DNA from 2 places in the Stenotrophomonas oleivorans genome. Region 2 is predicted to be linked to the other one. Evidence: predicted binding sites of a transcription regulator. Region 2 holds the regulator's gene; the other holds the start of a gene.
The links. Region 2 encodes HrcA, which represses chaperone genes, less so after heat shock. Its sites were predicted from a motif close to TTNGCACTCNNNNNNNNNGAGTGCNAA; they were not measured.
Positions count from the first base shown of each region.

Region 1: MG068_RS18760 (co-chaperone GroES) is a predicted target of HrcA. The motif match lies at 5,943-5,969, and genes of this name have one in related genera.

Region 1 covers NZ_CP031167.1:4,059,789-4,067,020, reverse strand. The annotation lists gene MG068_RS18780 (TlpA family protein disulfide reductase) at 523-1,086, opposite strand; gene MG068_RS18775 (protein-disulfide reductase DsbD family protein) at 1,083-3,464, opposite strand; gene cutA (divalent-cation tolerance protein CutA) at 3,461-3,799, opposite strand; gene MG068_RS18765 (endonuclease) at 3,868-5,658, opposite strand; gene MG068_RS18760 (co-chaperone GroES) at 6,016-6,303, shown strand; gene groL (chaperonin GroEL) at 6,385-7,232, shown strand, end outside.
Region 2 covers NZ_CP031167.1:1,788,406-1,795,637, reverse strand. The annotation lists gene MG068_RS08615 (MFS transporter) at 1-237, opposite strand, end outside; gene MG068_RS08610 (AraC family transcriptional regulator) at 310-1,107, shown strand; gene dnaJ (molecular chaperone DnaJ) at 1,208-2,332, opposite strand; gene dnaK (molecular chaperone DnaK) at 2,487-4,409, opposite strand; gene grpE (nucleotide exchange factor GrpE) at 4,592-5,107, opposite strand; gene hrcA (heat-inducible transcriptional repressor HrcA) at 5,171-6,235, opposite strand; gene recN (DNA repair protein RecN) at 6,351-7,232, shown strand, end outside.

The sequences.
Region 1 (7,232 bases), 2.3 Mb from region 2:
GCGGTAGTGCCGGCCGCTGGCCGGCAACCTCAGAAGCAACAGCCGAAGCAACAGCCGAAGCAACAGCGGGTTTCCTGTGAGGAGGCGGGGTGGGTCCGGTTGCGGGGGACGGCGTGAATACGTCCATGTAGCCTCGGTCGCGCCATCCATGGCGCTCACGCCCCCTCAACCGGACCCACCCCGCCTTCGACAGTTTCCTGCGATCTGTCGGAAATACTTTTGGGGTCAGATCCGTTTTCCGCAGGAAAACGGATCTGACCCCGGAATTTCATTCGATATCTGACAGATGTGTCGACCAAGGTCGACACCTACCAACAGCCGCGAAGATCTGTCAGAGGTGGGGCGGTGTCGGAGTGCGGGGTGTCAGCCGCATGGATGCGGCTGCCAAGCTTACAGGGATGTACTTGCAGCGTCCCCGCACTCCGATACCGTCCCGCCATCCCACGGAATGCCCGCTTTGGCTTTGGCTGTTGCCGTTGCATTGAGCAGGGTGCAGGGCTGCAAGCCCTGCAAAAAACACCCTCACTTCACCCAGCTGTCGATCTCGCCGTGGGCGAACGGCCCCAGCTTCGCCTTCACCAGCCGGCCCTGTGCATCGAACAGCACGCTGTAGGGCAGCAGGCCCTGCGTATTGCCCAGCTGCACGCTGGCATCGCGTGGCCCGGGTGTCTCGATCACGATCGGGTAATCCACCGGTACCCGCTGCAGGAAACCGCGCACGTCTTCCGGCGTATCCAGCGCCAGGCCAAGAACCTGCACACCGTTATCGCCCTGGGTGTGGGCAAAGCGCGCCAGTTCAGGCATTTCTTCAACGCAGGGCGCGCACCAGCTGGCCCAGACATTGATCAACAGCGGGCGGCCGGTAGCGTGCTGGCGCAGGTCCAGCGGTCGGCCTTCAAGATCGGGCAGCGACAGCGCGGGCAGGCTGTCGCCGACCTGCAGGGCGGGTGCCACCGCCGCCACCGCAGGCGCCGCTGGCATGGCCTCAGGCGCAGCCGGCGCGGGAGCCAATCGATGCCCGGCCCACAGGCCGAGGCCGGCGGCCAGCACCGCTGTCCACAGCAGCGCTGGCCGTTGCCATTTCATCGTGCGGTGCGCAGCAGCGCTTCCTCGACCACCGCCTGGGTCAGCAGGGTCGGCAGCACGGTCGGCGGTGCGCCGGGGCCGTACACCACGTACAGCGGCACGCCCACGGCCTTGTGCTCTTCCAGGAACGTGGTGATCTGCGGATCGACGTTGGTGTAGTCACCGCGCATGTACACCGCGTTGGTGCGCTTGAGCAGTTCCTTGAACTCTGGGCGCGACAGCACGGCGCGCTCGTTGGCCTTGCAGCTCACGCACCAGTCGGCGGTCATGTTCACGAACACCACGCGGTTGTCGGCGCGCAGGCGATCCAGCAGCTGCGGCGAGTATTCGACCACGTTGTCAGTGGCCGCCTGTGCGGCACGCGCCGGCGCTGCCAGCTGGGTCACGCCCCAGGCCGGAACCAGTGCACCGATCGCCAGCAGCACGCCGAGCAGGGTGACGGCGCGCGAGCCGGTCCAGCGGTTGCGTTCAAACAGCCACAGACCGAAGGCCAGCAGCAGCAGGCCACCCAGCACCAGCGCCATGCCGTCCACGCCGCGCTGCTTGCCCAGCACCCACAGCAGCCACAGCACGGTGGCATACATCGGGAAGGCCAGCACGTGCTTGAGCGTTTCCATCCACGGGCCCGGCTTGGGCAGGCGGCGCGCCAGTGCCGGCACGAAGCCGATCAGCAGGAACGGCAGGGCCAGGCCCAGGCCGAGGAACAGGAACACGGTCATCGCCTTCAGCGGCGGGGCAATGAACGCGTAGGCAATCGCGCCGCCCATGAACGGGCCGACGCAGGCACTGCCGACCACGCAGGCCAGCGCACCGGTGAAGAAATCACCGGCCGGGCCACTGCGGCTGGCCAGCGACTGGCCGAGGTTGCCGATGCCGCCGCCCAGTGTGAACACGCCGGACAGGCTCAGGCCCACCGCGAACATGATGTAGGCCAGCGCCGCCACCACGCCCGGGTGCTGCAGCTGGAAGCCGATGCCGACGGCGTTGCCGATCGCGCGCAGGCCAACCATCAACGCACCGATCACCGCGAACGCGACCAGTACGCCCAGCGTGTACCAGAGGGCATGGCTGCGCGCGCGCTGCGGGCTTTCGCCACTCTGCGCCAGGCTCAGGACCTTCAGCGACAGGATCGGCAGCACGCAGGGCATCAGGTTCAGTACCAGGCCACCGGCCAGCGCCAGCAGCAGGACCCATACGAACGAACGGTCCGGATTCGGCGTGGTCACCGGCGGTCGCGTGCGCAGCGCGTTGTCACCCTGTGCATCGGCGGCGAACTCACTGCTGGCGGTGCCGTCACCTGCAGCAGGGGTCGTTGCATCCGTATTGGGCACGGTTGGCAGCAGGCGCAGCGGTGCGCCGTTGGCGGCTTCGCGTGGTGCGCCGTTGGCAGCGGGCAGCGGGCTGATCACTTCATTGCGCGGTGGCGCCTGGTCGGCGCTGCTGCTGACCTTCCCGGCCGGAATGGACAGCTTCACCCGGCGGGTCATCGGCGGGTAGCAGATGCCATCGGTCTGGCAACCCTGGAAGGTCACCACCAGAGTGCTGTCGACCGCATCGGCGATGGAGCGGCGCAGCGGCAGCGGCACTTCCACCTGGTTGAAGTAGACCGAGACATCGCCGAAGTGTTCGTCGCGATGCGACTGTGCGGCAGGCCAGCGCAGCTTGTCGGCCAGCACCCCGGTGCTGCCGTCCAGCTTCACCGAAGTGCGGTCGCGATACAGGTAGTAGCCCGGCGCCGGGCTGAAGCGCAGCAGCAGGGTATTGCCGTCGCTGGCGATGGCGTCGAAGCCGAACGCCTGCTCCGACGGCAGCGGCAGCGCCTGGCCGTTGCTGGCCGCCCCCGGTAGGCGCAGGCCACCGCTGTTGCCGGCACCGGCCAGCGGGTTGTTGAACGGGCTTGCGGCACCGGCACGCGCGGCAGGCACCGCGGCCGCCGCACCGGCACCGGGCAGGGTGACCTGCACCACGCGCTTCTGCGGCGGGTAGCAGACACCGGCATCGGCGCAGCCCTGGTAACGCACTTCCAGGCTGATGGTGCCGGCGGCGTCGGTCGGCGTGCCGGGCAGGGTGGCCTGCAGGCGTTCGCGATAGGTTTCGACTTCGCCGAAGAAATCGTCGTGGTGCTTGTCGCCCTTGGGCATCTGCAGCGCGCCGGCATTGAAGGCCGGATCCGCCTTGACGCTGGTGCGGTGGCGATACAGGTAATAGCCCGGTGCGATCTTGAACTGCAGTTGCACCTGGCCACGCTCGGCGGCGGTCGCGGTCAGTGCGAACGCCTGGTCCACCGGCAACAGGTCTTTCTCATCCAGGGCGAACGCCGGCAGCGAGAGCCACAACAGGGCGCACAAGGCGGCGCCACGCGCAAACAGAGTCTTCAATCAGTGTCCTCCCGGGTCTGTGCCCGGATCCAGTCCAGATACGCCGGCAGGCCGGCCCGGGTTTCGACCGCAATGCACTCCGGGAGTTCATACGGATGCAGTTCGACGATCCGGGCAATCGCGTCATCGACGCGACTCGCGGTGGTCTTCACCAGCAGCTGCAGCTCGGCGTCGGTGGTCACCTCGCCCTGCCAGCGGTAGGTCGACTGCGCGCCATTGAGGCGGGTCACGCACGCGGCCAGGCGCTCGCCGACCAGCGCGTGCGCGATGCGCTCGGCACTGGCCCGGTCCGGGCAGGTGGTCAACAGCAGCAGGACGGGATCGATGGTCGACATGACCGTCGAGTATAGGGCCGCCGCCGGGTCAGGGCCCGGCGGCGGCAGTGGACCGCTGCGTTGCGCGGTCAGTTGGCCAGCTGGCAGGAGGTCGGCTTGGCCGAGGTGAACAGGCCAGGGGTCGCCCACTCGGGGTGGTCGATGAACGGGTTGCGGTTGCCCTGGAAGCTGTAGATCACGTCGTTGCGGGCACGCTCGGCATCATCCGGCGGATCGGACAGGTGCCAGTCGATCAGCGTCGAGAGCAGGCCCATGTAGGCCGGCGAACTGCTGGTCTTGACGATCCTGCTGCGGTCGTCGGTCAGCTCCAGGTCCGGCTCGGACTGGCCGGTGGCCGCATCCTTGCCGCCCTCGTAGCGGATCGCCATGTACATCACCGCACGTGCCATGTCGCCCTTGCGCTTGCCCCACACCTCGAAGGTGCCGGTGTTGCCGTCCGGCGTGCGCACCCAGTTGGAGTTGCCCGGGTAGCCGCCGCTGCCGCCGCCCTGGCCGTTGTTGGCCTCGGTGGCACGTTCGCCGCAGTTGGCGTCGCACTTGCCGAACGGCTTGTTGCCACGGTCGGCGTTCCACTGCGCGTCGGTCAGGTACAGCATGTGGGTGTCGGTGTACGGCGCGTACGGCAGGCCCTTGTCGCCGGTGGTGCTGGCAAAGCCCAGCGAGTTCGGCCAGGTGTGCTCGCGGTTGTACTTCAGGCCGCCGCCGCTGCCGGCGCGGTCGGTCACCTTGGCGTAGCTGCGGTTGCGGTACGCATCCAGGATCCTGCCGCTGTTGTTCGGATCCTCGTCGGCGATTTCCAGGATGGTCCAGGTGCTGGTGCCCGAGCCGCTGTACGGGTAGGCGGTGTGGCCCTTGATGGTGGCGTGCAGCGAGCAGCGCAGCTGGCTGGGGCTGCTGGTATTGACCTTGGAGTAGTAACCGGCCGGCACGCCCGGGTTGCCCGGGTCCGGATTGCCGCCGGTGCTGGCCACGGTGAAGGCGATGCGGCTGTCGGCGGCGGGGTGCGCCCCCTGCAGGTCGGAGATGCGCGCGGCGCGGATGTCGAAGCGGCAGGCTTCACCGGCCACCAGCGCGGTGTTGGTGGACAGCTTCACGCTGCGGCCGCTGGCCGGGTAGGTCAGCGGCACGCTGCCGGAGGTGCCGCAGCTCAGGGCGAAGGCGCCGCTGGCCAGGTTCACCGTCTCGCTGAACACCACTTCCAGGTCGGCGGCGGCCGGGAAGGTGCTGCTGCCCTGCGCCGGGGTGGTGGTGGAGACCGACGGCGGCGTGTTCGGGCCCGGGGTGCCACCCCCGCTGAAGGTCTGGCCGTTGTTGCAGCTGCCAAACGTCTGCTTGGCCGATTCGGCCCAGGTGAAGTGGGCGTACTGGCTGCCGCTGCCGGTCAGCTGCAGCGAGGTGCCGGGGGCCGTGCTGTTGGTCTCGGCCACCGGAATGTTCTGGCTGGTCATGCCGGCGGCAGGGCCACCGGAGGCGGTGATGGCGCCCTCGTAGCTGAGGAACTGGACCACCTTGCCGCTGGCATCGACCAGGGCGATGCCGTCGTTCGGGCCGTTCTGCAGGCCGTTGGTCGGGTAGCTGACCACGGCCAGGGTGGCGCTGCCGCAACCCGCGGCGGTGCCGGCCGGGACCGGATTGTTGGCGTAGACCGTGGCGGCCGAAGGATTGCTGCCGTTGTAGAGATAGAGGCGGTAGCCGGAAAGGTCCTCGCCCGCGGTAGCGACCACTTCGATGGCTTCGCCGACGTCACCGGCGGCGGTGCTGTCGTCGTAGTGCAGTTCGTTGATGAAGACCTCGGCCTGGGCCGGCGCGGCGGCCAGCGCCAGCAGGCAGGCGGCGGCAAGCGGGGACAGCAATCGCATCGACTACTCCTTGTGATTGGGAATGCGCGGCCGAGCCTAAGGCCGATCCAGTGACACTTTGTCGTAAATGAACGTCAGATATCTGACAGTGCGACGCGAGTCACCAAAAGTCGAGGATTCCAGAGACAGGGTTGCCGCGTTGCACCGGCATCCAGGCCTTCACATGGGCGCAGATCGAGTGGGCCCGGGGCAGTGAAATTTTTTCCGCGAGCGGCCTTGAAAGGTCCGGGGCCAGCTCCATCTCTGTCCTGCTCCCGATTCATCGGGCTTTTTCGCGAGCAATGCTGGCAGTCACCTGGGGTGAGTGCTAACATCGCCAGACTTTTTCAGACCAATCAATAACTTAAGAGGTCTCTCATGAGCATCAAGCCGCTGCACGACCGCGTTGTGGTCAAGCCGATCGAAGCCGACGAAATCTCCGCCGGTGGCATCGTCATTCCGGATTCGGCCAAGGAAAAGTCCACCAAGGGTGAAGTCGTGGCCGTCGGCCCGGGCAAGCCGCTGGACAACGGCAGCGTGCGCGCTCCGTCGCTGAAGGTCGGCGACAAGGTCATCTACGGCCAGTACGCCGGCAGCTCGTACAAGAGCGAAGGCGTCGAGTACAAGGTCCTGCGCGAAGACGACGTGCTCGCCGTCATCGGCTGAGCCTCGGCGCGACCTGTTTCAACCTGATCCCCAAATCCCAGCCGCCGGGCATCGTCCGGCGCTACCAATGAGGTAATTGTAATGGCTGCCAAGGATATTCGTTTCGGTGAAGACGCCCGTTCGCGCATGGTGCGCGGCGTCAACGTTCTCGCCAATGCCGTCAAGGCCACCCTGGGCCCGAAGGGCCGCAACGTCGTGCTGGAAAAGAGCTTCGGCGCACCGACCATCACCAAGGACGGCGTCTCCGTCGCCAAGGAAATCGAACTGGCTGACAAGTTCGAGAACATGGGTGCGCAGATGGTGAAGGAAGTTGCTTCCCGCACCAACGACGACGCTGGCGACGGCACCACCACCGCCACCGTGCTGGCCCAGGCCCTGATCCGCGAAGGCGCCAAGGCCGTGGCCGCCGGCATGAACCCGATGGACCTCAAGCGTGGTATCGACAAGGCCGTCGTGGCCGCCGTTGCCGAGCTGAAGACCATCTCCAAGCCGACCGCCGACGACAAGGCGATTGCCCAGGTCGGTACCATCTCGGCCAACTCGGACGAGTCGATCGGCCAGATCATCGCTGACGCGATGAAGGAAGTCGGCAAGGAAGGCGTGATCACCGTTGAAGAAGGCTCGGGCCTGGACAACGAGCTGGACGTGGTCAAGGGCATGCAGTTCGACCGCGGCTACCTGTCCCCGTACTTCATCAACAACCAGCAGTCGCAGACCGCTGACCTGGATGACCCGTTCATCCTGCTGCACGACAAGAAGATCTCCAACGTCCGTGACCTGCTGCCGGTGCTGGAAGGCGTCGCCAAGGCCGGCAAGCCGCTGCTGATCGTTGCCGAAGAAGTTGAAGGCGAAGCGCTGGCGACCCTGGTGGTCAACACCATCCGTGGCATCGTCAAGGTCGTGGCCGTCAAGGCGCCGGGCTTCGGCGA
Region 2 (7,232 bases):
GCGACGGTCGGTGGCCATGCCGATCAAGGGCTGGAAGATCGAGGCGGTCAGCTGGTAGGTCAGCGTGATCAGGCCGATCTGGGTGAAGCTCAGGTTGAAGCCGCCCTTGATCACTGGATAGATGGCCAGGATCAGCGACTGCATCATGTCGTTGACGACATGCGAGGTGGAAATGGCTGCCAGCACGCCGGGGGCCACCGGGCGTGAGGTCGTTGCGGGAGAAGCCAGGGTCGACATGGACACAGTCAGGTTGGGGGCGAGCCACGCATGCTACGGTGGCCTCCCCCTCCCTTCTGCCGCGTTCGGGTCATGGCATATCGCAAAAAGGACACTCCCTGCCCGGTCCGCGAGACTGCACCGTGGAACGAGGTTCCGGTACACCGCCCGGTGACCTGCCGCGCCCGCCACTACAAACCCGGCACCCACATCGCGCCCCACCGGCATCGCCGTCACCAGCTGGTGTTCGCCATGTCCGGACTGATGGTGGTGCGTGCGGACGGCGGCCGCTGGGTGGTGCCCTCGACCCGCGCGATCTGGGTGCCGGCCGGCATGGCCCATGCGGTGGACTGCATCGCTGAGGTGCATATGCGCAGCCTGTACGTGGAACCGGATTTCGCGCCGCAGCTGCCGGACGAGGCGTTCGCGGTACAGGTAGCGCCGCTGCTGCGCGAGCTGCTGCTCGCCGCCAGCCTGATCGAGACCGCGCATGTGGATGACAGCCGCGACGGCCGCGTGGTGCGCCTGCTGCTGGACGAGCTGCACCGCATGGACGTGCTGCCGCTACACCTGCCCTCGCCCTCCGACCCGCGCCTGCAGCGGATCTGCCAGCACATCCAGAAACATCCCGGCGACGACGCCACCCTGCAGGACTGGGCGCAGGCGCTGCAGGTGGACGTGAAAACCATCCAGCGTCATTTCGCCAGTGAACTGGGCATGACCTTCGGGCAGTGGCGGCAGCAGGCGCGGCTGCTGGCCGCCCTGGAGCGACTGGCGGTCGGCGACAAGGTCATCGATGTCGCGCTGGCGATGGGTTACGACAGCCCCAGCGCGTTCACCAGCATGTTCAAGCGGCAGCTGGGGCAGACGCCGGCGGCCTTCTTCCGATGATCCTTTGAACGGCATCCACGCATGGCGTGGATCTACTACACCACAAACGACAACGCCGGGCATGGCCCGGCGCTACCGTTCTACGCTTCCATGGAAAAACTCAGGACGTCATCCGGTCCCAGAAGCCCTTCACGCCATCCATGAAGGTGGCCGACTTCGGCGAATGCTTGCGCGCTTCCTCGCCGACGAAGGTGGCTTCGAACTGCTCCAGCAGCTTGCGCTGTTCGTTGGTGAGGTTGACCGGGGTCTCCACCACCACACGGCAGTACAGGTCGCCTTCGCTGCGGCTGCGTACCGAACGCACGCCCTTGCCACGCAGGCGGAACAGCTTGCCGGTCTGGGTCTCGGCCGGAATGCGGATCTCCGCTTCGCCGCCCAGGGTGGCCACGCGCACGGTGTCACCCAGTGCCGCCTGCGAGATGCGGATCGGCACTTCGCAGTGCAGGTCGTCGCCATCGCGCTGGAAGATCGCATGCTCGCGCACGCGCACTTCCACGTACAGGTCGCCCGGCGGCGTACCGGCCGGGCCGGCCTCGCCCTCGCCCTGCAGGCGGATGCGGTCGCCGGTATCGACGCCCGCCGGCACCTTCACCGACAGCACCTTGTCTTCCTCGACACGGCCATTGCCGTGGCAGGTCTTGCAGGGCTTGGCGATAATCTGGCCGCGGCCGCCGCAGTTGTGGCAGGCCTGCTGCATGGCGAAGATGCCGCGCTGGATGCGCACCTGGCCACGGCCATGGCACACGTTGCAGGTCTCGACCTTGCCGTCTTCGGAGCCACTGCCATCGCAGTCGCCGCATTCGGCCAGGGTCGGGATCTCGATGCGGCGCTCGACGCCGCGCACGGCCTCTTCCAGGTCCAGTTCCATCACGTAGCCGATGTCGGCGCCGCGACGGGCCTGGCGCGGACCACCGCCGCCACCGCCAAAGATGTTGCCGAAGATATCGCCGAAGATATCGTTCATGTCCGGGCCGCCCGGACCACCACCGCCCATGCCGTGCTCGAACGCGGCGTGGCCGTGGCTGTCGTACATGCGGCGCTTGTTGCCGTCGGACAGCACTTCGTAGGCTTCCTTGCACTCCTTGAAGGAGGCTTCGGCCGCCGCATCACCCGGGTTGCGGTCCGGGTGGAACTTCATCGCGCAGCGACGGTAGGCCTTCTTCAGCTCGTCGTCGGTGGCGGTGCGGGCAACGCCCAGCACTTCGTAGTAATCGCGCTTGCTCATATCGTGAATCGGGTTCCGGAAAGTCGGGATTCGTCAAAGCGGAAGAGCGGAACCAGGTCCGCTCTTGCGTCGGGCGCCCCGACACGCCGGTGGGCGGTCAGGACCCTGATGCGACAACGGGACGCTGATGGCCAGCGTCCCGTGTCGGTCCGGATCAGGACTTCTTGTCGTCCTTGACTTCGGTGAACTCGGCGTCGACCACGTCGTCCTGCGCCTTGCCGGCGTTGCCAGCGTCGGCACCCGGGGCACCGCCCTGGTCGGCCGAAGCAGCGGCAAACAGCGACTGGCCGGCTTCCTCCAGCACCTTCGACTTGGCTTCGATCTGCGCCTTGTCGTCACCCTTCATCGCGGTTTCCAGGTCGGCCAGGGCCGCCTCGACCTTGCCGATCACTTCGCCACCGACCTTGCTGCCGTGCTCGGTGATCGCGCTGCGGGTGCCGTGGATCAGGGCGTCGGCCTGGTTGCGGGCCTGCACCAGCTCCTGGAACTTCTTGTCTTCTTCGCGGTTGGCTTCCGCGTCGGCGACCATGCGCGCGATCTCTTCCTCGGACAGGCCCGAACCAGCCTTGATCTCGACCTTCTGTTCCTTGTTGGTCTTCTTGTCCTTGGCCGACACGTGCAGGATGCCGTTGGCGTCGATGTCGAAGGACACTTCCACCTGCGGCAGGCCGCGCGGAGCCGGCTCGATGCCGGACAGGTCGAACTTGGCCAGCGACTTGTTGAAGCGGGCCTGTTCGCGCTCACCCTGCAGCACGTGCACGGTCACGGCCGACTGGTTGTCCTCGGCGGTGGAGAACACCTGCGAGGCCTTGGTCGGGATGGTGGTGTTCTTCTCGATGATCTTGGTGAACACGCCGCCCATGGTCTCGATGCCCAGCGACAGCGGGGTCACGTCCAGCAGCAGCACGTCCTTGACGTCGCCGCCGAGCACGCCGCCCTGGATCGCCGCACCCAGTGCCACGGCTTCGTCCGGGTTGACGTCCTTGCGCGGTTCCTTGCCGAAGAACTCGGTCACCGCCTGCTGCACCTTCGGCATGCGGGTCTGGCCACCGACCAGGATCACTTCGCTGATGTCGCTCGAACGCAGGCCGGCATCGTTCAGCGCGACGCGGCACGGCTCGATCGACTTCTTGATCAGGTCGTCCACCAGGGCTTCCAGCTTGGCGCGGGTCAGCTTGATGTTCAGGTGCTTCGGACCCGACGCGTCAGCGGTGACGTACGGCAGGTTCACTTCGGTCTGCTGGGCGCTGGACAGCTCGATCTTGGCGCGCTCGGCAGCATCCTTCAGGCGCTGCAGGGCCAGCGGATCCTTGCGCAGGTCGATGCCCTGGTCCTTGTTGAACTCTTCAACCAGGTATTCGATGACGCGGTTGTCGAAGTCTTCGCCGCCCAGGAAGGTGTCACCGTTGGTGGCCAGCACTTCGAACTGCTTCTCACCGTCGACGTTGGCGATCTCGATCACCGAGACGTCGAAGGTGCCGCCGCCCAGGTCGTACACCACGATCTTGCGATCCTTGTTGTCGCCCTTGTCCAGGCCATAGGCCAGCGCGGCCGCGGTCGGCTCGTTGATGATGCGCTTGACGTCCAGGCCGGCGATGCGGCCGGCGTCCTTGGTTGCCTGGCGCTGGCTGTCGTTGAAGTAGGCCGGCACGGTGATGACCGCTTCGGTGACCTTCTCACCGAGGAAGTCCTCGGCGGTCTTCTTCATCTTTTCCAGCACCTTGGCCGAGATTTCCTGCGGAGCCATCTTCTTGCCGTCGCTGGTGGCCACCCAGGCGTCGCCATTGTCATGGGCCAGGATGCTGTACGGGACGTGCGCGATGTCCTTCTGCACTTCGGCGTCGGTGAACTTGCGGCCGATCAGGCGCTTCACCGCGTAGAAGGTGTTCTTCGGGTTGGTCACGGCCTGGCGCTTGGCCGAGGCACCGACCAGGACTTCGCCGTCCTTGGTGTAGGCGACGATCGACGGGGTGGTGCGATCGCCTTCCGAATTCTCGATGACGCGGGCCTTGCCGCCGTCCATGATCGCCACGCACGAGTTGGTGGTGCCGAGGTCGATACCAATGATCTTGCCCATGGGGGAGACTCCTGAGGATGCTTGTTGGTGTCAGTCCGGCCGTTCGACCGGTGGATGAATACGATGTGGGGGAGGCTCGTGGAACATTCAAGCCGTCTCCCGAACGCTGTGTTCAGCGCCTGGAAAACCTTGCCAGGCATGGCCTGGCACAACCGGGACCGGGCAAAGCCCGGCCCGGCCGATCAATCGGCGGCCACCACCACCAGCGCCGGCCGCAGCAGGCGCTCGTTGAGCAGGTAGCCCTTCTGGAACACGGTCACCACGCTGCCCGGGGCGGCGCCCGGCGTCGGCACCTGGCTGATGGCCTGGTGGTGTTCCGGGTTGAACGGCTGGCCGATCGGGTCCAGCAGGACCAGTCCGTTGTCGGCGGCCACCTTCAGCAGCTGCTTGTAGGTCAGCTCCAGGCCTTCGCGCAGCGGGTGCGGGTCGTCGCCGGCGGCCTTCAGGCCGGCATCCAGGCTGTCGAACACGGGGAGCAGATCGCCCAGCAGCTTCTCGTTGGCGAACTTGCGGGCCTGTTCGATGTCACGGGCAACGCGCTTGCGCTGGTTCTCCAGGTCGGCGCGCTCACGCAGGGCATCGGCCTTGACCTGTTCGATTTCGGCGCGCAGGCGCTCGACTTCGTCGTTGACGCCGGCGGTGGCAGCCGCATCGGCGGCACTCTGCTGGGATTCGATATCTGGCTGTTCGTGGTTCATGTCTGGGTCCCTGGCGGTCAATCTCCGCCTCCACCCACCCTAGTGTGGGCGGGATGCTGCGTTTCAAGCGTCGGATGTTCCCGGCGGGCGGCCGGCTGGCGAAAACGCCGCGCCCAGTACATCGGCGGTAGCCTGGACCAGCGGGATCACGCGGTCGTAGGCCATCCGCTTGGGGCCGATCACCCCCAGCACGCCCAGCACCTGGCCATTGGCCGTGTAAGGGGCAGTGACCAGCGAGACGCCCTGCAGCGGCATCATCCCGGTCTCCTCGCCGATGAAGATGCGCACGCCGGGCGCCTGGATGGTCCGCTCCAGCAGCTGCAGGATCTCGCGCTTGCTGGAGAACAGCTCGAACAGCTCGCGCAGGCGCTCCAGGTCGGACAGGTCCTGCACCCCCATCAGGCGGGTCTGGCCCGCCACCAGCATGTCGTCGGCAGCCGGCTGCAGGGCCTGTTCGGCCAGTTCGATGCTGTGCGCCAGCAGCTGTTCCAGCTCGGAGCGGGCATCGCGCAGTTCCAGCAGCAGTCGAGTGCGGATCTCGGCCATCGGCAGGCCGGCGAAATGGGCATTGAGGTAGTTCGCGACCTGCTCCAGCTGGCCCGGCGCGAACTCCTGGCGGGTCTCGATGACGCGGTTCTGCACCTCGTTGTCGGCAAACACCAGGATCGCCAGCACCCGGCGCCCGTCCAGCGCCACGAAGTCGATCTGGCGGAAGGCGAACTGCTCGCGTCGCGGCGCGCTGACGACGCCGACGAAGTGGCTCATCGCCGACAACAGCTCCGAGGCGCTGCCGAGCAGGGCCTGGGTGCTGCCGCCGCCAGCCAGTTCCTGGCGCAGCCGGGCCAGCTCGCCTTCGCCCGGCGGCTGCATCTGCAGCAGGCTGTCGACGAACACGCGGTAGCCATGCGCGGTCGGAACGCGCCCGGCGGAGGTGTGCGGCGAGGCCAGCAGCCCCAGGTCTTCCAGGTCACCCAGGATGTTGCGGATGGTGGCCGGACTGACCTCCAGCCCGGCCACGCGCGCCAGCGTCTGCGAGCCGACCGGCTCGCCGTCCTGGATGTAACGCGCGATCAGCGTGCGCAGCAGATGGCGCGCACGCGGGGCAAGCTGGTCGGGAGAACCGTGCATGAAATCAACCTGTGAGACACGGACACTAGATAATGGCGGCGCATCACCTTGGCAAGTCATTGGACCTCCCTCGCCCGCGTGCTAGCGTTGCGCGGCTGCTGATACCCCCTTACCCATGCTCAGACATCTTTCGATCAAGGATTTTGCCGTCGTCCGCGCCACCGAACTGGAGTTCGGGCCAGGCATGACCGTGGTTTCAGGCGAGACCGGCGCCGGCAAGTCGCTGATGGTCGACGCGCTGGGCTTCCTGTCCGGCCTGCGTGCCGACAGTGGCGTGGTCCGCCACGGCGCTGCGCGCGCCGAACTTTCCGCCGAGTTCGCGCTGGACCAGCTGCAGGCCGCGCGCCAGTGGCTGGCCGACAACGAGCTGGACGACGAGGAACAGTGCCAGCTGCGCCGCGTGATCCGCGCCGATGGCGGTTCGCGGGCGTGGATCAATGGCCGCCCGGTGACCCTGGCCCAGCTGGGCGACCTGGCCTCGCTGCTGGTGGAGATCCACGGCCAGCACGAACAGCAGGCCCTGCTGACGCGCCCGTCGCAGCTGGCCCTGCTGGATGCCTATGCCGGCAACGAGAACGAGCGCCGCCAGGTGCGCCGCGCCGCCGCGGCCTGGCAGGCTCTGGTCGATGAATCGCTGGCGCTGTCGCAACAGGGCGACGTCAGTGACCGGATCGGCTTCCTGGAGCACCAGCTGCGCGAACTGGACCGCGAAGATCTGGAACCGGAGTCGATCGTCGCACTCGGTGCCAGCCACCGCCGCCAGGCCCACGCCAGCGCCCTGCTGAGCGCCTGCCAGGCGGCCAGCAACCAGCTCAATGGCGACGACGGCAGTTCCGCGCTGGACCTGCTGCAGCAGGTGCGCCACGAGCTGTCGCGCCTGATCGAACACGACCCGCGCCTGGGCGAGGTGGACGGCCTGATCGAGAACGCCTCGATCCAGCTGCACGAAGCCCTGTCGCTGCTGGACCGGGTGCATGACGACCTCGACGCCGACCCG